Regions from separate parts of the Streptomyces sp. NPDC003023 genome, predicted to be linked through region 1. Evidence: predicted binding sites of a transcription regulator. Region 1 holds the regulator's gene; the other holds the start of a gene.

Region 1 (12,052 bases):
CGGCCACAGGGTGCGGCGGTTCCAGTCGTCGATCGCGTCGAGGATCCTGGCCTTCTCCGTGACCGCGTGCGGACGGTCGTAGAACGTCCGCACCGAGAAGACCTGCTGCTCGCCCTCCCCGCGGAACATGAAGTAGGTGCGGAAGTCCTCCCACGGCGCCGCGAGGTCACCCTCGTCGTCGACGACGTACTTCAGCTCCATCTGCTCGAGGAGCTGCTTGACGAGATCCTGGTCGGGAACGACGGGGCCCGCCGGTCCTGCGGCCTGAGGCTTGGGCTGGCCCCCGAAATTCGGAATCGAGGACGGATCGATGGTCACCGTGTATTTCCCTTCGTACGGATGCCGCCATCCTCTCCCATGCCCGGCGGGGGCTGGCAAGCCCCGCCGCCCGCGATCCGCTGCGGGCTGACAAAGATCCGGCCGCCGGGCCCTGAGGCACCGGCGGCCGGAGCGCCGCGACGGGCCGCTACCGCGCCGCGCCGACGATCAGACCGTCCCCGAAACGGTCCACACGTACGGTGTCGCCGTCCTCGACCTCGCCCGCGAGGATCTCCTTGGCGAGGCGGTCGCCGATCGCGGTCTGGATCAGCCTGCGCAGAGGGCGGGCGCCGTACGCCGGGTCGTTGCCCTCGTCGGCGAGCCAGGCCAGTGCCTCCGGGGTGACGTCCAGGGTCAGCCGGCGGTCCGCCAGACGCCGTGCGAGGCGGCCGATCTGCAGTTCGGCGATGTGGGCCAGCTCGTCCCTGGTCAGAGCGGAGAAGACCACCAGGTCGTCGAGCCGGTTGAGGAACTCAGGCTTGAACGAGGCCCTCACCACCTCCAGGACCTGCTGCTTCCGCTGCTCGTCCGAGGTCGTCAAATCCGCCGGGCCGTGCCCGCTCAGGAACTGGCTGCCGAGGTTCGACGTCAGGATCAGGATGGTGTTGCGGAAGTCCACCGTCCTGCCCTGTCCGTCGGTCAGACGGCCGTCGTCGAGCACCTGGAGCAGGATGTCGAAGACCTCGGGGTGCGCCTTCTCGACCTCGTCCAGCAGCACCACGCTGTAAGGACGGCGGCGTACGGCCTCGGTGAGCTGGCCGCCCTCCTCGTAACCGACGTAGCCGGGAGGCGCGCCGACCAGACGGGCGACGCTGTGCTTCTCCCCGTACTCCGACATGTCGATGCGGACCATGGCCCGCTCGTCGTCGAAGAGGAAGTCCGCGAGTGCCTTCGCCAGCTCGGTCTTGCCGACACCGGTCGGGCCGAGGAAGAGGAACGACCCGGTGGGCCGGTCGGGGTCCGCGATGCCGGCCCGTGTCCGGCGCACGGCGTCGGACACGGCCTGCACGGCCTCGCTCTGTCCGATGAGCCGCCGGCCCAGTTCCTGCTCCATGCGCAGCAATTTCTGCGTCTCGCCCTCGAGGAGGCGGCCGGCCGGGATGCCGGTCCAGGAGCCGACCACGTCGGCGATGTCGTCGGGGCCGACCTCCTCCTTGACCATCGTGTCCTTGGCGGCCTCCTGCTCGGCCTCCGCCTTCGCGGCCTCGTCCAGCTCCCGCTCCAGGCCGGGGATCTCGCCGTACAGGAGCTTGGAGGCGGTGTCGAAGTCGCCGTCGCGCTGGGCCCGTTCGGCCTGGCCGCGCAGGTCGTCGAGGCGTTCCTTCAGTTCACCGACACGGTTGAGGCCCTGCTTCTCCTTCTCCCAGCGGGCGGTGAGGACGCGCAGCTCCTCCTCCTTGTCGGCGAGGTCGCGGCGCAGCTTCTCCAGCCGCTGCTTGGAGGCGGGGTCGGACTCGTTCCTGAGCGCCAGTTCCTCCATCCGCAGCCGGTCGACGGCGCGCTGCAGCTCGTCGATCTCGACGGGCGAGGAGTCGATCTCCATACGGAGCCGTGAAGCGGACTCGTCGACGAGGTCGATGGCCTTGTCGGGCAGGAAGCGGGAGGTGATGTACCGGTCGGAGAGGGTGGCGGCGGCGACCAGCGCCGAGTCGTTGATCTGCACCTTGTGGTGGGCCTCGTAGCGCCCCTTGAGGCCGCGCAGGATCGCGATGGTGTCCTCGACGGTCGGCTCCGCCACCAGCACCTGCTGGAAGCGGCGCTCGAGGGCAGGGTCCTTCTCGATCCGCTCGCGGTACTCGTCGAGGGTCGTCGCACCGACCATCCGGAGCTCGCCGCGGGCCAGCATCGGCTTGAGCATGTTGCCCGCGTCCATGGCCGAGTCGCCGCCGGCGCCCGCTCCCACGACCGTGTGCAGCTCGTCGATGAAGGTGATGATCTGGCCGTCGCTGGCCTTGATCTCGGACAGCACTGTCTTGAGGCGTTCCTCGAACTCGCCGCGGTACTTGGCGCCGGCGATCATCGCTCCGAGGTCGAGCGCGACCAGCCGCTTGTTCCGCAGGGACTCGGGGACGTCGCCCTTCACGATGCGCTGGGCGAGGCCCTCGACGACGGCGGTCTTGCCGACGCCGGGCTCGCCGATGAGCACCGGGTTGTTCTTCGTGCGCCGCGACAGCACCTGTACGACGCGGCGGATCTCCTGGTCCCGGCCGATGACCGGGTCGAGCCTGCCCTCGCGGGCCGCGGCGGTGAGGTCCGTGCCGAACTTCTCCAGCGCCTTGTACTGACCTTCCGGGTCGGGTGTGGTCACCCGGCGCCCTCCCCTTGCCTTCTCGAACGCGTCCAGCAGTTTCTTCGCACTGGCGCCCTGCTGGTTCAGCACCTCACCGGCCGCGCCGCCCTTCGCCGCGACCCCGATGAGCAGGTGCTCGGTGGACAGATAGTCGTCCCCGAGCTCCTTCGCCCGCTGCGCGGCGTCGGCGATGACGGCGAGCAGCTCGCGGTTGGGCTGCGGCGGGGCGACCGTGGAACCGGTGACGCTCGGCAGCGACGCGAGGACGCGTTCGGCACCGGACCGCACCGCGGCCTGGTCCGCCTCGACGGCGGCGAGCAGGTCGGTGATGTTCTCGGCTGCTTGATGTCCTTCGCCCTCGAGGAGGGCCAGAAGCAGATGCGCGGACGTCAGATCCGGGTGTCCTTCGGACACGGCCCGGCTGGTCGCGGCGTTGATCGCATCCCGGCTCTTGTTGGTCAGCTCTGCGTCCACGTGCGGTCTCTCCTCCTCGCTGATGGACTCATCGTCAATACTGACTCAGTCAACGTGCACAAAGTTGAGTCTATTCCACTCAGGGTGCTGCCGGACAGCCCGACGGGCCTCGGAGATAGGTTCCGCAGCATGGCCATCGACCCGCGCAACCCCGGCGCCACCTACCTCAGCTTCTGGCGCGACCGTCACATGTGCACCCTGACGACCCCGCGTCCGGACGGCACTCCCCACGTGGTCGCGGTGGGGGTCACCTACGACCCAAAGGGCGGCAGGGCACGGGTGATCACCAACAAGAACAGCCGCAAGGTCGCCAACATCCTGGCCGCGGGCCCGGAGGGGGCACGGGTGGCGGTCTGCCAGGTGGACAAGGGGCGCTGGGCGACGCTGGAGGGCGTCGCGACCATCCGCACGGAGGCGGAGGTGGTGGCGGACGCGGTGAGCCGCTACGCGGAGCGGTACGGACGCACCCCGACGCCCAATCCGGACCGGGTGGTCATCGAGATCAGGCTGACCCGCGCGATGGGCCGGGCATAACCGGGCGCGGCGACGGGGCGGGCGCGGCCGGGCACGGCGACGAGGCGGGTGCGGCCGGCCTCGACGGAAACGTTTCGGGGCAGCACAACGGCGCCATCGTGTTTCAGGTCCACGATGGCGCCGCTGTGTGGGGGAAGCACCTGAGCGATTTGAAACGACGGGGGAATCGCTCAGGCACTGCGGGGGGTGGCGGTGGTGTCCGGCTCGGCCAGCTGGTGTTCACGCTGGTCGAGATTGACAAAAATCATGCCGTACCGGATGGCACAGCGGACGGGCTGTGGTGCCCCTCGGGGCCGGCGCAGGCAGCGGTAGGCGCGGACGTCCTCGTCCTCCTCGCGGGCGACGACGATCGGCTCACCGAACAGGGTGACCATCAACGAGTCGCCACGATGCGGAATCGCAGTGACGAGGTCGATGAAATGCCACCCGGACCGATAGGCCGTCGCCATCTCGCGCCGGAAGACACGATCATCCGGAGGGATGGTCATGCGCCCGGATCCGCGTCCACGGGAGCGATCTCCCATGTGAGTTCGTCGGTGCCCGTGGTCACGACACCGCCCGGCCCGGTCTCCCAAGTCGGCTCACCCGCGATCACCGCGTGCGTCGGCTCGGACTCCCAAGTCGGCTCACCCGCGATCACCGTGTGCGCCGGCTCGGACTCCCAAGTCGGCTCACCGCTGATCACACTGACGCTGAACGCGGCTGCACCGGCAGCAAGTGCGCAAAGTATGCGAACCGTCCTGTTCATGGAGGATCTCCACCCCATTCTGTTCAATACCCTCCCCCCGCGTCTAAGACGATGTCTCACGCCGAATGCTTCCACCAGCGACCACAGGCATCATGTTCCTGTAATTCAGGACCCTGAGGGGGTGTCAAATGACGTCGAGCCAGGACAATATCGGGCATAAGCATACTGGTGCCGAACTGTGCGAAGCAGGGAAGAATCTCTACGCAACGGCTCTGCGCAGCGGCCAGGTCTCCCGCGCGGAGGCCGCGGACGTACCATGCCTCCTCGATCTCTCCCTGCTGCGACCCGACCCCGACGACGCGCAGTGGCTCCGACCGGTTCCGCCGTCACTCGCACTCAACCAGCTGATATACCCCATCGAGCGGGAGATCCAGGAACGCCGGCAGCTCGCCATGTCCATCGCGGGCACATTCGAGCCGTTCATGAACCTGACGGCCCAGGATCTCTCGACCCGGCACGCGATCACCGTGCTCGAGGGTCTGGGACTCATCAACGCAGCACTGGACCGTGTCACCACCGAATGCGCCGTGGAGCTCCTGACCATCCAGCCGGGCAGCGGACGGCGACCGGACACCCTGGAGCACGGTCTGCGACGGGCCGAGCCGCTGCTCAAGAACGGCGTGAAGATGCGCACCCTCTACCAGCACACCGCCCGGCACCACCCGTCGACCCTGGCGTACGTCGAGCGGGTCAGTCCGTACGGGGTGGAGGTCCGCACCCTCGAGGAGATCATCGACCGTCTGATCATCGTCGACCGCAAGGTCGCCTTCGTGCCGGCTCGCAGCGACCGGCAGGTCGCCCTGGAGCTGCGTCACGAAGGCCTGGTGCGCTATCTCGTGGGCGTCTTCGAGCAGTTCTGGCTGCACGCCACCCCGTGGGAGGAGCAACTGTCGTACGCCCCCGAACTGGACGGCATCACCAGCGTGCAGCGCTCCATCGCCAAACTCCTCGTCGAAGGCCATGTCGACGACTCGATCGCGCGCCGCCTCGGGATGAACGTGCGCACCTGTCGTGCGCACATCGCGAAGCTGAACGCCACACTCGGCAGCGGAAGCCGGGCGCAACTGGGCTATCTCATCGCCCAGTCGGGGATCCTGGGCGAGGACCCCGTCACGCCGTGAGGTGAGGCACCGGGAGGCGGGGCCAGGACGCCTGGCCCGACCGCCGGGGTCAGGTCGCCGTCCCGGTCGGCCGTGGGGCGCCCGGCGGGGGCGCCTGGCGGGGGCGCCTGGCCCTTCCGGCGGCGAGCGCCGACGCCGCGCCATCGCCAGGGCCTCGCTCCGCAAGCCCCGGTGCTGCTGGACGAGGGTCCTGATGATCGTCCACCGGATGTCCACCGTGACACCGGCGGACCGGCCGGTCCTCCTCCAGGACGGCCGGGTCCACGGCCATGGCCGCCATCAGGAGCTGCGAGGAATGATCTGTACCGGGAGCTGACCGCGGCCCAGCGGGCCGTCGTCGACTGACCCGGCAGCCCCACACACCGTCAGTTCTGACCACGCTGAAGGACGAAGGACCACAACCTCATGCACGACACCGAGCACGACCCCGCCCCCACCTCAGTCACCGTCCAGGACACCCGCTTCGGTGAGGTGACCGTCCATCTGGAGAACCAGGAAACGCTGGTCGTCGACGGGGAGAAGGTCCCGCGTGTGGAGATCGTCCGCGCCGCGGAGTCGGAGAAGGACGACCACATCGCCATCGGGACGCGCGACCCCCGCCACCTCACGATGAGCGTGGACGGCGAAACCGTTGAACTGAGGCCCGGCAAGGGGCGGCTGAGCCGGAGCTCGTACCGGGTGGACGTGACGTACGACGGGAAGTCCTACCGCCTCCGGCCCGACTCGATCCCGAGCAGCAGGTTCACCAGGGACGGCGTGCGCATGGGGGACTTCTCGAGCGACGGCGACGGCCTGGTGATCGCCGAGTGGCGGGAGGAGGCCGAGGTGGCGGCGGCCGACGCAGCGGTCGCGTACGCACTGGCGGCGGCCTTCGGGACCGGTGGGCAGCCCATGTGGATCATGGCGGTCGACGCCGTCGGCGCCGCCGTCCCGTAGGGCACGCCGGAGACGTCCGCGTCTCCCTCCGAGTACGCCGACGGGCTCCCGCTCACGAGGAGCTGCGGCCCGGGGCGGCTCGGAACCCGGCTGCTTCCCCTGTGGCCCCGCGGTCCGATCAGACCTGAGGCCCCTGATGTCGTCCGCGTACAGGTGGGAGACGAGCGCCGCTTCGAAGCGTGACTTCAGGTTCAGTTCGCGCACGATGTTCGTCGTGTGGGCGCGGACCGTACGCTCCGCGATACGGCTGCGGGCCGGAGGAACCGTTCGTTCCTCCGGCCCGCAGCCGTACAGGTCGCCGTTTCCGCAGTCGTGTCAGTCGGTGCGCTTGGGCCGCCACACGACGAGGGCGCTCGCCTGCTGCACGTCCTGGTACGGCACGAGATCGCGCCGGTACGAGGCATGCACCTGGGCCTCGCGCTGCTGCATCGCCACCGCCGCGCCCTCGACGGCCGCCGACAGCTCGGCGACCCGCTGCTGAAGCGCCGCGACCTGGTTCTCCAGCTCGATGATCCGCTTGATGCCCGCCAGGTTGATGCCCTCGTCCTGCGACAACTGCTGCACCGTACGGAGCAGTTCGATGTCGCGGGCCGAGTAGCGCCGGCCCCTGCCGGCCGTGCGGTCGGGGGAGACGAGACCCAGCCGGTCGTACTGCCGAAGGGTCTGCGGATGCAGGCCCGACAGCTGCGCGGCGACCGAGATGACGTACACCGGCGACTCGTCGGTCAGTTCGTAAGGGTTGCGACTGCGCCCCGACCGGTCCATATCAAGCTCCCTTCGCGGCCTGGAACAGCTCCGTCCGCGGATCCTCGTCCGCGGTGGCTTCGCGGTACGCCTCCAGCGCTTCCTTCGCCTTGTCGCCCAGTTCCTGGGGTACGGCGACCTCGATGGTGACCAGCAGGTCGCCGCGGGTGCCGTCCTTGCGGATCGCACCCTTGCCGCGGGCGCGCATCGTGCGCCCACCGGGTGTGCCGGCGGGCAGCTTGAGGGTGACCGGAGGGCCGCCGAGCGTCGGCACCTTGATCTCGCCGCCGAGGGCCGCCTCTGTGAACGTGACGGGCACCGTGACGGTGAGGTTGTCGCCCTTGCGTCCGAAGACCGGGTGGGCGTCGACGTGGACGACGACGTACAGGTCGCCGGCCGGGCCGCCGCGCTCGCCCGGAGCGCCCTTGCCGCGCAGCCGGATCCGCTGCCCGTCGAAGACTCCGGAGGGAATGCGGACCTGCATGGTGCGCGAGGAACGGGCCCTGCCGCTTCCCTTGCAGACGTCGCAAGGGGTCTCGGCGATCAGGCCGCGGCCCTTGCAGTCCACGCACGGGTCGGTCAGCGAGAAGGAACCGGTGCCGCCGCGCGAGACCTGGCCGGTTCCGACACAGGTCGGGCACACCCGCGGGGTGCCGTTCTTGTCACCGGTGCCCGAACACGCCTTGCACGCAGCCGAACTGGACATCCGGAGCGGGACCGTGGCCCCGTCGACCGCCTCGGTGAAGCTGAGCGTCACCTCGGACTCGATGTCCTGGCCGCGGCGCGGCTGTGTGCGGGCGCCGGCACCGGCGCCCCGGTTGAACAGGCCGCCGAAGACGTCCCCGAGGCCACCGCCGAAGCCGCCCGCGCCGCCCTGGCCCCCGCCCTGGGGACCTCCGAAGAGGTCGCCCAGGTCGAAGTTGAAGGCGCCGCCGGGACCGCCGGCTCCAGGTGCCCTGAAGCCGCCGTTCCCGAACAGGGCGCGGGCGTCGTCGTACTCCTTGCGCCGCTTGGGGTCGCCGAGGATGTCGTTGGCCTCGGAGATCTCCTTGAAGCGCTCCTCGGCCTTGGCGTCACCCTTGTTGGCGTCCGGGTGGAACTCGCGGGCGAGCTTCCGGTACGCCTTCTTGATCTCGGCCTCTGTGGCGTCCTTGGGGACGCCGAGGACCTTGTAGTAGTCCTTCTCGACGAAGTCCTTCGTGTTCATCGGCGTCCCTCCTTCCGGACGTTTCCCGCGTCAGCCCTCTTCGGGGCCACCGCTCTCCTCGTCGGCCTGCGTCTCTTCCTTCTGCGCCGCGGGCGCCGCACCCGGCTGCGGCTCGGCGACCGCGACCCGCGCGGGGCGGATGGTGCGCTCACCGCTGCGATACCCGGGCTGCAGGATCGCGATGCACGTGGTCTCGGTGACATCCGGTGCGTACGAGTGCATCAGGGCCTCGTGGATCGTCGGGTCGAAGGGCTCGCCCTCCTTGCCGAACTGCTGCAGGCCCATCTTGGCGGCGGCGGTCTCGAGAGACTCCGCCACCACCTTGAACCCGCCCACCAGTTCCCCGTGTTCCCGGGCGCGGCCGATGTCGTCGAGCACGGGCAGCAGCTCGGTCAGGAGCGCCGCCGTGGCGATCTCCTTGACCGTGACCCTGTCGCGCTCCACGCGGCGGCGGTAGTTCTGGTACTCGGCCTGGAGCCGCTGGAGGTCGGCCGTCCGCTCGTTGAGGGCGGTACGGACCTGGTCCAGCTGTGCCGTCAGGCCGGCGATCTTTGCTGCGTCCCCTGCCGGGGCCGCCGGGCTCTCCTGTTCGGAGGTCTCGGCGGTCTCGGCGGCGTCGTCAGGGGTGGCGCCCGAGGGGACGTCGGGCTTCTCCTCGAAGCCCGGGGTCTCCTCCGTCACGCGGCACCGTCCTTCTTCGGCTTGTCCTCGTCGACGATCTCGGCGTCGACGACGTCGTCGTCGGCAGCGGCGCCGGCCGCTCCCTCGGCGCCGCCGGCGGCAGCACCCTCGGGCGCGGCGTTGGCGTACATCGCCTGGCCGAGCTTCTGGCTGACCGCGGCGACCTTCTCGGTCGCGGTGCGGATCTCGGCCGAGTCCTCGCCCTTGAGCTTCTCCTTCAGCTCGGTGAGCGCGGTCTCCACCTCGGTCTTGACGTCGCCGGGGACCTTGTCCTCGTTGTCCTTGAGGAACTTCTCGGTCTGGTAGACGAGCTGCTCGCCCTGGTTGCGGGTCTCGGCGGCCTCGCGGCGGCGGTGGTCCTCGTCCGCGTACTGCTCGGCCTCCTGGCGCATCCGGTCGACCTCGTCCTTCGGCAGCGAGGAGCCGCCGGTGACGGTCATCTTCTGCTCCTTGCCCGTGCCCAGGTCCTTGGCGGTCACGTGCATGATGCCGTTGGCGTCGATGTCGAAGGAGACCTCGATCTGCGGCACACCGCGCGGGGCCGGCGGCAGACCGGTCAGCTCGAACATCCCGAGCTTCTTGTTGTACGCCGCGATCTCGCGCTCGCCCTGGTAGACCTGGATCTGCACGGACGGCTGGTTGTCCTCGGCCGTGGTGAAGATCTCGGACCGCTTGGTCGGGATCGTGGTGTTGCGCTCGATGAGCTTGGTCATGATGCCGCCCTTGGTCTCGATACCGAGGGACAGCGGGGTCACGTCGAGGAGCAGGACGTCCTTGACCTCACCCTTGAGGACACCGGCCTGGAGCGAGGCGCCGATGGCGACGACCTCGTCCGGGTTCACACCCTTGTTGGCCTCCTTGCCGCCGGTCAGCTCCTTGACGAGCTCGGCGACGGCGGGCATACGGGTCGAACCGCCGACCAGGACCACGTGGTCGATCTCGGACAGCGCGATGCCGGCGTCCTTGACGACGTTGTGGAACGGGGTCTTGCAGCGCTCGAGCAGGTCCGCGGTCAGCTGCTGGAACTGCGCGCGGGTGAGCTTCTCGTCGAGGTGCAGCGGGCCCTCTGCGGAGGCCGTGATGTACGGCAGGTTGATCGACGTCTCGGTCGAGGACGACAGCTCGATCTTCGCCTTCTCCGCGGCCTCGCGGAGACGCTGGATGGCCATCTTGTCCTTGGACAGGTCGACGCCGTGCCCGGACTGGAACTGCTTGACCAGGTAGTCGACGACGCGCTGGTCCCAGTCGTCACCACCGAGGTGGTTGTCACCGTTGGTGGCCTTCACCTCGACGACGCCGTCGCCGATCTCCAGCAGCGAGACGTCGAAGGTGCCGCCACCGAGGTCGAAGACGAGGATCGTCTGGTCGTCCTTGTCCAGGCCGTAGGCCAGGGCGGCCGCGGTGGGCTCGTTGACGATGCGGAGCACGTTCAGACCGGCGATCTCACCGGCCTCCTTGGTGGCCTGGCGCTCCGAGTCGTTGAAGTACGCCGGGACGGTGATCACCGCGTCGGTGACCTTCTCGCCCAGGTACGACTCGGCGTCGCGCTTCAGCTTCTGCAGGATGAACGCGCTCATCTGCTGCGGGTTGAAGTTCTTCCCGTCGAGCTCGATCTTCCAGTCCGTGCCCATGTGGCGCTTGACGGACCGGATGGTCCGATCGACGTTCGTGACCGCCTGACGCTTGGCGACCTCGCCGACCAGCACCTCACCGTTCTTCGCGAAGGCGACGACGGACGGCGTGGTCCTGGCACCCTCGGCGTTGGTGATGACGGTGGGCTCGCCGCCCTCCAGAACGCTGACGACGGAGTTAGTCGTGCCCAGGTCGATGCCGACCGCACGTGCCATTTCGATTCCTCCAACAACTGACTTGAGTGGATCTGGCTCAAGGATGCACGACGGCTCTCACCCAGTCAATAGACCTGAGTCGAGCCCACTCAACTTTTATCCCGCCCTTACGTGCAGCTCTCGCGCCAACCCCTGGCCGCTGCCCGGCACCCACCGACTCCATGCACCGCGCATCTCGGGGTCCGAGCCCCCGAGCCGCCCGCGCGCGTGGCGCACACTTTCGACACCCGCGCTCTGGGAGAGTCATATCCGAAAAAATCGGTCAAGAAGTATCAAGTATGGATGAGAAGGGCGCTCCCATGTCATCGAAGAGAGCGATCGATCTGACAGGTGGCCTGCTGCTCCTGCTCCTGCTGTCCCCGCTGCTGCTCGTCACGGCGGCAGCGGTGGCGGCGAGCTCGCCCGGACCCGTCCTGCGACGGACCGACCGGGTGGGTCGCGGCGGCCGCACCTTCGCGATGTTCATGTTCCGCAGCCGGCACGGGGACTCCGTCACCGCCGTGGGCCGGGCTCTGCGCCGCCACTTCCTGGACCGGCTCCCGCAGTTGCTCAACGTCGTCCGCGGGGAGATGTCCCTGGTGGGACCGCATCCCCTGCCGCCGAGGGCCGGCTCGGTGGCCACCGGACCCGAGCGCGCCAGGCTCTCCGTACGCCCCGGAATCACCGGCCTCTGGCAGGTCAGCGGACGCTCGGAGCTGCCCTGGGAGGAAATGGCCGTGCTGGACCTGCATTATGTGGAGCAGCACTGGCTGGGACTCGACCTGGCGATCCTGGCCCGCACGGTGCCCGTGGCGGTCGCCGGACGGCGCCCCGTCCACCCCGCCCCGGTCACCCCGGTCAGGGTTGCCTGAGCGACACAGATCACCGCCTGCCCAACTACAGTGCGGCGGAATAAGTGGGTAGTCTCAGACAGACTGATTAAGTTACCGCTTAGTAGTGTCGGACTTTCCCACCTCGCAGGCCCGAGGAGCCCCCAAATGCAACTCGCCGCGATCATTGTGTCGCTGACCCTGACCGTGGTCGGCGTTGCGCTCATCGCCCGAGCCGTCGCGCAGATCTACCGCTTCGTCAAGCTCGGTCAGCCCGTGCCTGCGGGCAGTCGCACCGACAACCCCAAGGCCCGCACGATCACCCTGGCCAAGGAGTTCCTCG
Region 2 (12,052 bases), on a different contig from region 1:
GGCGTCGATGTCCTTGAGCCAGCGGACCGGCTCGTAGGGGATGCGCAGCGCCTCGAAGATCTCGTCGTAGAAGTTCTCCTCGCCGAGGAGGAAGTTCGCGACGATCCGCAGGAACTCGCCGGAGGCGGCGCCCTGGATGACGCGGTGGTCGTACGTCGAGGTGAGGGTCATCACCTTGGAGATGCCCAGCTTGTTCAGGGTGTCCTGCGAGGTGCCCTGGAACTCGGCCGGGTAGTCCATGGAGCCGACGCCCATGATGACCGACTGCCCGGGCATCAGACGCGGCACGGAGTGGACGGTGCCGAGGCCGCCGGGGTTGGTCAGCGAGACGGTGACGCCGGTGAAGTCGTCCATCGTCAGCTTGTTGTTGCGGGCGCGGCGGACGATGTCCTCGTAGGCCTGCCAGAACTCGAAGAAGTTCAGCGTCTCGGCCTTCTTGATGCCCGCGACGACCAGCTGGCGGTCGCCGTTCGGCTTCACCAGGTCGATGGCCAGACCGAAGTTCACGTGGTCGGGCTTGACCAGGGTCGGCTTGCCGTCCTTCTCCGCGAAGGACCAGTTCATCGACGGCATGGCCTTGATGGCCTGCACCATCGCGTACCCGATGAGGTGCGTGAAGGAGATCTTCCCGCCGCGGGCGCGCTTGAGGTGGTTGTTGATGACGATGCGGTTGTCGAAGAGCAGCTTCACCGGGACGGCGCGCACGGACGTGGCCGTGGGCAGCTCCAGCGAGGCGTTCATGTTCTTCGCGACCGCGGCGGCGGGGCCGCGCAGCGTCACGAACTCGGGACCGTCGGCCGGCGTGGCGTCGGCCTTCGCCGCCGCCGCGGGCTTGGCGGCGGCCTTCGCGGGCTGCGCCGGGGCGGCCGCGGGGGCCGCCTTGGCGGGGGCCGCGGGAGCGGGCGCCTGCGGTGCGGGGGCGGCGGGGGCCGAAGCGGCGGGCGCGGGCTGCGCCGGGGCCGCGGGCTGCGCCGGAGCGGCGGCGGCCGGGGCGGGTGCCGCCGTGCCGGTGTCGCTCTGAGTCTGCTTCGCCCCCGCGGCAGGGGCGTCGGCCGTGGCGGCCGCCCCCGGCTTGTAGTCGGCGAAGAAGTCCCACCAGGCACGGTCGACCGAATTCGGGTCCTGGAGGTACTGCTGGTAGATCTCGTCGACGAGCCACTCATTCGCGCCGAACGCGGCGGCAGGGTTCTGACCCTGCCCGGCTTGGTCGGTCGAGAGACTCGAGTTACTGGGGGACTGAGACGACACGGCGAGAACCGCCCTCTTCCGCTTCACAAGGTGATGGACAGCGGAAATAAAGGCTACGCCTCCCTGGCCGGGAGGTGCAGGCCGGGCCGGTCAACGTCGTGCAAGTCACACCGAACGGCGCGTTTCGGGGCTGGGAATGGCGGGAAACAAGCATGGTTCGGTAGAGCCGGGGTACGCCTGACGGCGGTCGCGGGCCTTCGGCCCGCGTCCCTGTCGGATGCCCGGCGACGTTCTGACCGGCTGCTTTCCGCTGCTCGGTCCGTCGGCTTCCCGTGTAGTGACCTCTTACACGCAGAATCTGTGCTTCCGGTTCGAACCCTACGTCAACTGCGTGCCGACCTGATCCCCGGAAGGATGACCTGGATGCGGCAGCCATGTACGGATTCGGCCACACCGATGCGCCCACCGTGGAGATCGACCGCCCAGCGCGCGATGGCCAGCCCCAGACCCGTACCGCCGTCGCTGCCCGGCCCGTGCGGCGAGGGCACGCTGCCCCGGTTGAAACGCTCGAAGACCCGGTGGCGCTCCTGCTCCGGGATGCCCGGGCCCTCGTCCAGCACCTCCAGGTCGAGCGACTCCGGGTGCGGCCCGCGCCGCGCGCGTACCGTCACCCGGCCGTGCGGCGGGGAGTGCCGCACCGCGTTGTCGATGAGGTTCGCCACGACCTGGTGCAGCCGCTCCGCGTCCGCGTGCGCCGTCAGCTCCGGCGGGGACACGTCCAGGTGCAGATGGACGTCGGTACGCGTGTGATGCCCGGAGCCGGACGCGAGGCCGCGCCGCGAGGACGCCAGATTGGCCTCCTTCAGCACGCCGGACAGATAGGGCCACACCTCGAAACGGGAGGCCCGCAGCGGCAGCACCCCGTTGTCGAGGCGGGAGAGGTCGAGCAGTGTCTCGACCAGGCGGCCCAGCCGCTCCGTCTGCTTCAGCGCCGTGCGCATCGTCTCCGGATCGGCGGCGGACACTCCGTCGACGACGTTCTCCAGCACCGCGCGCAGTGCGGCGATCGGGGTGCGCAGCTCGTGCGAGACGTTGGCGACCAGTTCCTTGCGGTGCTGGTCCACGGCTTCGAGATCGTCGGCCATGCGGTTGATCGTCGAGGCCAGGTCGCCCAGCTCGTCGCGGCGGTCGGCGCCGCGCACCCGGCGGGTGTAGTCGCCGTGCGATATGCCCCTGGCGACCTTGTTCATCTCGTCCAGCGGCGCGGTCAGACCGTGCGCCACGAACTGGGTTATCAGCAGCGTGGCGATGATCGTGAAGACCGTGATGAACCGCACCTCGGTCTTGCTGTGGAAGGCCATCAGCATCAGACCGGTGGTGATGAAGACCGAGACGACGACGAGCGTGCTCAGCTTCGTCTTGATCGAGATCGTGATGGACGCTGTGCTCAGCCCTCTGCGCCGCGTGCCGCACGGCCGCCGCCGTTTCATGGCGCCGGCGTCTCCAGGGCGTAGCCCACCCCGTGGACGGTGCGGATCCGCTCCGCGCCGATCTTGCGGCGCAGTGCCTTGATGTGGCTGTCGACCGTGCGTGTTCCGGACGCGTCCGCCCAGTCCCAGACCTCCGCGAGCAGCTGCTCACGGGAGAGGACCGCGCGGGGCGTGTTCGCCAGACAGACCAGCAGGTCGAACTCGGTCGGCGTCAGGTGGACGTCCTCGGCCCGCACCCGCACCCGGCGCTGCGCGTGGTCGATCTCCAGCTCGCCGAGGCGCAGGATCCCGCTGCGCGGGGTGACCGCCGCCAGCGCCGCCCGCTCCACGCGGCGCAGCAGGACGTGCACCCTGGCCGCGAGCTCCCGCATCGAGAACGGCTTGGTCATGTAGTCGTCGGCGCCGACGCCGAGGCCGACCAGCATGTCGGTCTCGTCGTCACGCGCGGTGAGCATCAGGACCGGTACCGGCCGCTGTGCCTGCACCCGGCGGCAGACCTCGAGCCCGTCGAAGCCCGGCAGCATGACGTCAAGGACCATCAGGTCCGGTTGCCATGCGTCCGCGGCGTCGACCGCGGCAGGGCCGTCGAGCGCCGTCTGGACCAGGAAGCCCTCGGCCCGCAGTCGTGCGGCGATGGCGTCGACGATCGTGGCGTCGTCCTCCACCACCAGCACCCGGCGCTGGGCGCCGGGAGTGGCCGCGACGCCGCCTTGCGTGGTGTGTGTCTGCTCCATCGCCCCGCCCTTGTACGCGTTTTCTGCGTGCTGCATCTGGTTCTGCTTCGAAGGTGGATTCGGTGTGTAGTCCAGCAGCGTAAAGGCAGCGACGTCGTCCCGGCTACGCAGGGCGAACGCCGAGGTGGACGACGTCCGGTACGCCCCGGGCAAGGTGGATCTCTTCGGTTCTTACCCCGCTGAATCCGGCATTCCGCATCGCTTCCTCGAAGGCCGCGGACGGCTTTGCGGACCATACGGCAAGCACTCCGCCCGGCTCCAACGCAGCTCGGCACGCCGCGAGTCCGGCCGGTGAGTAGAGGTCCTCGTTGTCCTCGGTGACGGTCCAGTCGGGGCCGTTGTCGATGTCCAGACACAGGGCGTCGTAACGGTCCGCAGTCGAGGTCAGGTGACTCATGAGATCCGTGTGAAGGATCACGCACCGTGGATCGCCGAGCGCCTCGCCGGAGATCGCGGCGAGCGGTCCGCCGCGGTGCCAGTCGATGATCGCCTGTTCCCTCTCGACCACCGCGATCCGTCGCCATGACGGCATCGCGGCGGCGTGGGCGAGCGAGAAGCCGACCCCGAGGCCGCCGATGAGGACCCGAGGCGCGACGTTGCCGGTGCCGATCGCCTGGTGGGCGGCGTCGACGAGCAGCCGCTCCGACCGGCCGTCGGAGGTGTCCATCAGGAAGCAGCCGTTGGCGATGATCTCGTAGACCTTCCCGTCGCCGTCCCCCCGGCTGCGGAGCACCACCTCCCCGAAGGGGCCCTCGCGCCGGTCCAGTGTGACGGGAGCGTCGGTGGCGGGGAACGGCATGGCTATCGGCCTCCGGTGCGGCTGTGGGATGACGACACGGACCGGGGCCATTTTGGCCGGGTGCCGAGTGAACGGACAAACCATCGGCCCCGCCGCCCCTTCCACGGGGAGGGACGCGGCAGCGGTCGGACGGGTTCCTGCCCGTCCGCGCGCCGGTCACACGTCCCCGCCGCCGCTGCCGCCCACCGGCGCCGCGCGGCGTCGTGACCGGGCGGGCGGCCACGGTCCGCGCCCGCCTGCCCGGTCAGGTCCCGGCCGGTGCGTGGAACAGGCTCACCAGCGGTACCCGGACCTGCCAGCCCACGGACTCGTAGAGGGCGCGGCCGTCCGGCGTGGCACCGAGCACGCCGACGGTGGCGCCGTGGTCGAGGGCGGCGTTGTGGAGGGTGTCCATCACGAGCCTGCCGAGGCCCTTGCGGCGGTGTTGTGGAGCGGTCTCCACCTGGTCCACGACCGCGGTGCGTCCGGTCGGGGCGATCTGGGCGCGCGCGGCGAAGGAGCCGTCCGCGGCCACGACCAGGGCACGGACGACGCCACCGCGGGTCCAGGTCCGCAGGGTGTAGCCGTCCGGCACCACGGTCCGGGTGCGCCGGAGCCGTGCGTGCATCAGCCAGCCGGGCTCGTCGACGGTCCAGTCGGGGCCGGCCCACTCGACGACGGCATCGGGGTCGGCGAAGACCTTCAGCCACACCGTGGGCGCGGCCACCTCGGCGGCGACCTTGCGCACCGTGGCCTCGTCGGCCGCGGTCAGGACGTGGCGGGTGGCCTGCTTGACCTGGCCGACGTCGACGGTGAGGCCCCAGGGCCTGTGCACCGGGTCCGCCGCTCCGCGCGAGACGACCCAGCCCTGAACCCAGGCGTGGACGATCTCCGCCGTCGACTCGAAAGACATACGGGACTCCTCGGCAGCGTTCTTCGAACTTCAGCTGGGGTTAGTAATAGATGCTAAGCAAGAGAGACTATTACACACGAGTCTCCGGGCCCGCTACTGGTCGGCGCTCTGTCGTCCGAATCGATCAGCCAGGGCCTCGACCTGGTCAGGTCCGCGCGGCCTTCTCCCCGTGCACCGCCGTGTACTCCGCCGCCAGCCACGGCCCCAGGTCCTCGACAAGGGTGTGGATCACGGCCGGGTCGGACGTCGGGTTGCGGGCGACCGTGGCGGCCAGCCGCATCTGCTCCGCCCGCCGCGGGTAGTGGCCGGCGAACACCTCGGCCGACTCGGCGAGATCGCTGGTCCAGCCGCCCCAGAGCGGCATCACCAGCGTGAAGCCCGACCGCACGATGCGCCGCGCGGCCGTACGGCACAGCTTTCGCCGCGCGGTCTGCGCCCCGGTGTCCGTCCCTGTCCCGGCGTCCCGCATCCGCTCACGCCAGCGCGGCACCGCGAGCGCCAGGTCGCCATTGGTCTCGCGCGCCAGGAGTGCAGTGGGGCGCTGGGCGGGGAGGCGGGTGGCGAGATCCTCGCCGAGCAGAGGCGTGCAGAGGCACGAGATGAAGAAGCCCAGGTCGTAGCGCTCGAGCTCGCTGAGCGCCGCCTGGACGCCGACCAGGAGGACGCCCGCGCCGTCGATCGCGTCGAAGGCCCCGTCGAGCGCGCGCTCCGCGGCGTCGGCGTCGGCCCGGTCGCGGACGGTCGGCTGCTCGCGAAGGACGAGCAGCAGGTCGAGGTCGGAGACACCGGGCACGGCCGTGCCGCGCGGAACGCTGCCGTAGAGATGGGCGCTGTGGAGCCGGTCGTCGCCGAAGCGTTCGGTGATCTCCTCGCGGGCGGCCGCCACCACCGGCGCGAAGGTCGGCGTCACGCGTTCCAGTGAGCCCTCCCGCGCGATGGTCCCGTCCGGATTCAACCCCTTGTCGTCCATCGGGTCACTTTCGCCCACCGGTAGCGGAATCGTCCTCCGGATTTCGCTGATCGCTCACAGCGAACACGCGGAGGGGAACATTCGGCGGCTCACAACCATTGAGTCGATACAGCTCAACTTGACTGCCTAAGGGGAGATCATGGCTGCCGATATCAAGGCGAATTCACCGCTCACACTGCCCGTGCTGCCGCTCGACGACGAGGTCGTGCTGCCTGGCATGGTCGTGCCGCTCGACCTGTCCGACGCCGATGTACGGGCCGCGGTCGAGGCCGCCCAGGCTGCCGCCCGTCCCTCCGGCAACAAGCCGAAGGTGTTGCTCGTTCCCCGCGTCGACGGCACGTACGCCGCGACCGGCGTGCTCGGGACCGTGGAGCAGGTGGGCCGGCTCTCCGACGGCGACCCCGGTGCGCTGATCCGCGGCGTCGGCCGCGTCCGCATCGGCGCCGGTACGACGGGGCCCGGCGCTGCCCTGTGGGTCGAGGGGACCGTGGTCGAGGAGAGCGTTCCCGACCCCCTGCCCGGCGCGGTGACCGAACTGGTCAAGGAGTACAAGGCGCTGGCCACCGCCTGGCTGAAGAAGCGTGGCGCCTGGCAGGTCGTCGACCGGGTGCAGCAGATCGACGGCGTCTCGCAGCTCGCCGACAACTCCGGCTACTCACCCTTCCTGAGCACCGCTCAGAAGATCGAGCTGCTGGAGACCGGCGACCCCGTCGCCCGCCTCAGGCTCGCCACCGAGCAGCTGCGCGAGCACCTCGCCGAACAGGACGTTGCCGAGTCCATCGCCAAGGACGTCCAGGAGGGCGTCGACAAGCAGCAGCGCGAGTTCCTGCTGCGCCGCCAGCTCGACGCGGTGCGCAAGGAACTGCGCGAGCTGAACGGCGAGTCGGAGGGCGACGAGTCCGACGACTACCGGTCCCGGGTCGAGGCCGCGGACCTGCCCGAGAAGGTCCGCGAGGCCGCGCTCAAGGAGGTCGAGAAGCTGGAGCGGGCGAGCGACCAGTCGCCCGAGGGCTCCTGGATCCGCACCTGGCTGGACACGGTGCTCGAACTGCCGTGGAACGAGCGCACGGAGGACGCCTACGACATCCGGGGCGCCAAGACCGTCCTGGACGCCGAGCACGCGGGGCTGCAGGACGTGAAGGAGCGGATCACCGAGTACCTGGCGGTGCGCAAGCGGCGTGCCGACCGGGGGCTGGGCGTGGTCGGCGGGCGGCGTGGGGGCGCGGTTCTCGCGCTCGTCGGCCCGCCCGGCGTGGGAAAGACCTCGCTCGGTGAGTCCGTCGCGCACGCCATGGGCCGGAAGTTCGTCCGCGTCGCGCTCGGCGGCGTACGGGACGAGGCAGAGATCCGCGGCCACCGGCGTACGTACGTGGGCGCGCTGCCCGGCCGGATCGTCCGGGCGATCAAGGAGGCCGGTTCCCTGAACCCGGTCATCCTCCTCGACGAGATCGACAAGGTCGGCTCCGACTTCCGCGGCGACCCGGCGGCCGCCCTGCTCGAGGTCCTCGACCCGGCGCAGAACCACACCTTCCGCGACCACTACCTCGAGGTCGAACTCGACCTCAGCGACGTCGTCTTCCTCGCCACGGCCAACGTGCTCGAGGCCATCCCCGAAGCCCTGCTCGACCGGATGGAACTGGTACGGCTCGACGGATACACCGAGGACGAGAAGGTCGTCATCGCCCGGGACCACCTCGTGCCGCGCCAGTTGGAGCGGGCCGGCCTGGAGACCGGCGAGGTGACCCTCGACGAGTCGGCGCTGCGCAGGCTCGCGGGCGAGTACACCCGCGAGGCGGGCGTGCGGAACCTGGAGCGGTCGATCGCGCGGCTGCTGCGGAAGATCGCCGCACAGCACGAGCTGGGGGACCAGGAGCTGCCGTTCACGGTCACGCACGAGGAGCTGCGCGGGCTCATCGGCCGGCCGCACCACGTACCCGAGTCCGCCCAGGACCCGGCCGAGCGCCGCACGGCGGTGCCGGGCGTGGCCACCGGGCTCGCGGTCACCGGTGCGGGCGGTGACGTCCTGTTCGTGGAGGCGTCGCTCGCCGACCCGGAGACCAGCGCGTCCGGACTGACCCTGACCGGTCAGCTCGGTGACGTGATGAAGGAGTCCGCGCAGATCGCGCTGAGCTTCCTGCGCTCGCACGGCGCCGAACTGGAGCTGCCGGTCGCCGACCTCAAGGACCGGGGTGTGCACATCCACTTCCCGGCGGGCGCGGTGCCCAAGGACGGGCCGAGCGCGGGCGTCACGATGACCACGGCGCTCGCGTCGCTGCTCTCCGGACGCCAGGTGCGCACCGACGTGGCGATGACCGGCGAGGTCTCTCTCACCGGCCGGGTGCTGCCCATCGGCGGTGTGAAGCAGAAACTGCTCGCGGCGCACCGGGCGGGCATCACGACGGTCGTGATCCCCAAGCGGAACGAGGCGGACCTGGACGACGTCCCGGCGGAGATCCTCGAGAAGCTCGAGGTGCACCCGGTGACCGATGTCCGCCAGGTGCTGGAGCTCGCGCTGTCCGCGGCCGAGGTCCCGGTGACGGCGGCGGCCTGACCGGTCGGCGGACACACGGCGCCCGGCGGTGGATCACCACCGCCGGGCGCCGGTCGACTCCGTCCGTCCCGCACAATGATCGGATGACCACTTTGCGGGCCGACTGCTCGAACTGCTTCGGGCTGTGCTGTGTCGCACTGCCCTTCGCCGCCTCCGCCGACTTCGCGGTGAACAAGAACGCCGGCACGCCCTGCGCCAACCTGCGCGAGGACTTCGGCTGCGGCATCCACGCACGGCTCCGCGACAGCGGCTACTCCGGTTGCACCGTCTACGACTGCTTCGGCGCCGGTCAGCAGGTCTCGCAGGTCACCTACGGCGGGACGAGCTGGCGGGAGGCCCCGGACACGGCACGGCAGATGTTCGACGTCTTCCCCGTCGTACGGCAGCTGCACGAACTGCTCTGGTACCTGACGCAGGCCCGGACGCTGGGCGCCGCCCGTGAGCTCCACGGGGAGCTGCGGCGGCAGCTGGAGATCGTGGAGGAGCTCACCCGGCTCGCCCCGGAGGCCCTGCTGGAACTGGACGTCGCCGCGCGCCGCCAGGAGGTCAACGTCCTTCTGCTGCGCACCAGTGAGCTCGTGCGCGCGGGTGCGGGGACCGGCCGGAGGAAGAAGGACCGCAGGGGAGCGGACCTGATGGGTGCCAGGCTCAGGAACGCCGATCTCCGTGGTGTCAGCCTGCGCGGCGCGTATCTGATCGCGGCCGACCTGACGGGCGCCGATATGCGGCTCGCCGATCTCATCGGCGCGGACCTCAGGGACGCCGATCTGTCGGGCGCGGACCTGACCGGCTGCATCTTCCTCACCCAGCCGCAGCTCAACGCGGCCAGGGGCGACGGGGCGACCCGTCTGCCGGACGGGCTCACCCGCCCCGCGCACTGGGCGTGACGGGGCGGGCGGCGTCGGCCACGCGGCGGCCGCGTCAGCCGTAGGCGGGCGGCGTCGGCCGTGTGGACCGGTCGCTTCAGCCGTAGGCGAGTGCCTGGACGCGGTCGTACGCGCCGTTGAACTTGTTGTGGTCGCCGACGATCGGCCCCGAGGACGTGTACTGCCACATCGTGTAGTAGGCCCAGCCGGCCGGCAGTGTGCCCGGGGTGGTGTTGTAGCGGGCGATCCACAGCGGGTTGGTGGAGCCGAAGCCGCCGTAGTTGCCGGTGCACTGCGTCCACCAGCTGGTCGCCGTGTAGATGACCGCGTCCCGGCCGGTGCGGGCCTTGTAGCGGTTCACGAAGTCGCGGATCCAGGTGACCATCGCGGACTGCGACTTGCCGTAGCAGGCGGCGCCGTAGGGGTTCCACTCGATGTCGAGCACGCCCGGGAGGGTCTTGCCGTCGCGGGACCAGCCGCCGCCGTTGTCGACGAAGTAGTCCGCCTGCGCGGCGCCCGTCGTGGTGTTGGGGGTGGCGAAGTGGTACGAGCCCCGGATCATGCCGATGTTGTACGAGCCGTTGTACTGCTGTGTGAAGTACGTGTTCTTGTAGTAGGTGCCCTCGGTGGCCTTCACATAGGCCCACTTGACGCCGCTGTTCCACAGTGCGGCCCAGTCGACGTTGCCCTGGTGGCTGGAGACGTCCACGCCTTCGGTCTGGACGGCGCGGGTGTCGCGCGGGGGGCCGCCCTGACCGTCGTGGGGGACGACGCCCATGCCCATGTGGGCCGAGCCGCGTTCGGGCTTCGGGTCGGCGGTGGCGGTGCCGGGGAGGGCGAGGAGGAGGGAGAGGACTGCGAGGAGAGTGCCGATCGCGGCTGCGCGCCTGCGGTCGTTCGTTCCGGATCTGTGCACGGGCATGCGTGCCTCCGAAGGCCTCGGTGGGGGGACTCGACGTCGTGCCGACACGTCACGGTGGAGGAATGTGCTGGTGTGGACATGTCACGAAGGACGCTACGCACGTAGACCCCGCGGAGGAAGAGGGACCGGCCGCCGCCGTTGGTCTATGCCTGCGAAATACTGGCGGAGCTGCGGCGATACCGGCCGCCGGAAGAAACTTTCACGAACCGGAAAGCGCGCGAGGGGTGCTGACGTGCACGAAGGCGGTACGGCGGGTGAAGCCGACCCGAAGGACAGGAGTGGTGTGGACCACGAATTCCTCGCGCTGGAACGGGAATTGTCCGTGTTCCTGCGGCGGGCGAGAGCGTCCTCCGGTGAAATGGCCCGCGAGGTCCACCCCGATCTCGAGCCGGCCGCCTACGGACTGCTCGTACGGCTGGAGGAGGCCGGGCAGCAGCGGGCGACCGAACTGGCCGGCTACTTCGGCGTCGGCAAGGCGACCATGAGCCGTCAACTGCGCGCTCTCGAGGAACTCGGACTGGTGACCCGCGAACCGGACCCCGCCGACGGGCGCGCCTCCCTCGTACGGCTCACGGGTGAGGGCGTGGCCCGGTTCCGGCATGTGCGCGACGCCCGCAGGGAGCGGTACATGGACAAGCTCGCCGGCTGGGACCGGGGCGAGGTCGCGGAACTCGCCCGCCTGCTGCACCAGCTCAACGCCCGCGCGGAGAGCTGACGGGCGGCGCCGCGGCAGTCCCTGCGGGGCGAACCGGAGCACACGCCCCTGCGGGGCGAACCGGAGCATCCGCTCCTGCCGGGCGAACCGGAGCACCGCCCCGCAGTCCCCGTCACAGCTCGGCGAAGACCGCCGACGCGTCGTCGTGGAGCTTCCAGCGGATCACCGCGGTACGGGTACCGGCGGTCTCCTCCAGCTCCCGCACCCGGTCGATCAGCCCCTGCGCCCCCTCCTTGCGCAGCAGGGCCACGCACTGCGCCCAGTCGCCCTCGCCGAACATGTCCACCCAGCGGGACGCGCCGTCGGTGAGCGCTGCCACGGCGCGCACGCGGTCACGGGGAACGCTGCCCGTGACCGCGCGGACGGCCACGGAAGGATCGGCGGCGGCCGTGAAGAAGCCGCCCTCCGCGTTCCGCAGCGCGTCCGCCGACGCATGGGTGCGCAGTGCCTCGCGCGGCAGGCGGTCCAGGCGGTCGTCCAGCACCGCCCGGACCGCTCCGTCCGGCGACTCCAGCAGCAGCGTCGAGTCGGAGAGCACCAGGTACTCCACGTCCTGATCCGGGCCGCCCCAACGCGCCATGACGACCGTCGCCTGCGGCGTACGCACGTGAGAAAGGTCACAGGAGTCGCGATGGGCGTCCGCGGTGCGCCGGATTGCCTTCGCGAGAACGTCGACAAGTGTCATATCGCGCCGTGAACCGGACAGTTCGGCCAGGGCGCCGCCCAAACGTGTCGTGAACCACGGAACCCCGTGCGTACACCCGTCGTCGCCCCGCGGAGGCGTGACGCCGTCGAGGGCCACGAGTGTTCCCCCTTGGCCCGAGGCGGGCAGGGCCACGGACACCCAGTCCTCGTTGGGGCGTTCGGGGGAGCCGGGGGCGGTGGCGAGCTCGATGCGCATGCCTCCAGTCTGCATGAGACCCTC

The links. Region 1 encodes HspR, which represses chaperone genes until heat shock. Its sites were predicted from a motif close to TTGAGNNNNNNNNNCTCAA; they were not measured.
Region 2: lon (endopeptidase La) is a predicted target of HspR. The motif match lies at 6,172-6,190, and genes of this name have one in related genera.

Annotation. Positions count from the first base shown of each region.
Region 1 is NZ_JBIAPL010000004.1:380,277-392,328, reverse strand. It holds gene ACFYV1_RS16965 (YbjN domain-containing protein) at 1-318, opposite strand, end outside; gene clpB (ATP-dependent chaperone ClpB) at 467-3,082, opposite strand; gene ACFYV1_RS16955 (pyridoxamine 5'-phosphate oxidase family protein) at 3,212-3,616, shown strand; gene ACFYV1_RS16950 ((2Fe-2S)-binding protein) at 3,787-4,104, opposite strand; gene ACFYV1_RS16945 (hypothetical protein) at 4,101-4,364, opposite strand; gene ACFYV1_RS16940 (helix-turn-helix transcriptional regulator) at 4,493-5,485, shown strand; gene ACFYV1_RS16935 (hypothetical protein) at 5,891-6,421, shown strand; gene ACFYV1_RS16930 (heat shock protein transcriptional repressor HspR) at 6,737-7,186, opposite strand; gene dnaJ (molecular chaperone DnaJ) at 7,188-8,372, opposite strand; gene grpE (nucleotide exchange factor GrpE) at 8,403-9,053, opposite strand; gene dnaK (molecular chaperone DnaK) at 9,050-10,900, opposite strand; gene ACFYV1_RS16910 (sugar transferase) at 11,200-11,751, shown strand; gene ACFYV1_RS16905 (heterodisulfide reductase-related iron-sulfur binding cluster) at 11,878-12,052, shown strand, end outside.
Region 2 is NZ_JBIAPL010000009.1:181,188-193,239, reverse strand. It holds gene ACFYV1_RS26785 (multifunctional oxoglutarate decarboxylase/oxoglutarate dehydrogenase thiamine pyrophosphate-binding subunit/dihydrolipoyllysine-residue succinyltransferase subunit) at 1-1,248, opposite strand, end outside; gene ACFYV1_RS26780 (ATP-binding protein) at 1,572-2,678, opposite strand; gene ACFYV1_RS26775 (response regulator transcription factor) at 2,675-3,412, opposite strand; gene ACFYV1_RS26770 (spermidine synthase) at 3,516-4,211, opposite strand; gene ACFYV1_RS26765 (GNAT family N-acetyltransferase) at 4,456-5,103, opposite strand; gene ACFYV1_RS26760 (nucleotidyltransferase domain-containing protein) at 5,249-6,073, opposite strand; gene lon (endopeptidase La) at 6,213-8,624, shown strand; gene ACFYV1_RS26750 (pentapeptide repeat-containing protein) at 8,708-9,511, shown strand; gene ACFYV1_RS26745 (lysozyme) at 9,588-10,412, opposite strand; gene ACFYV1_RS26740 (MarR family winged helix-turn-helix transcriptional regulator) at 10,696-11,127, shown strand; gene ACFYV1_RS26735 (hypothetical protein) at 11,240-12,028, opposite strand.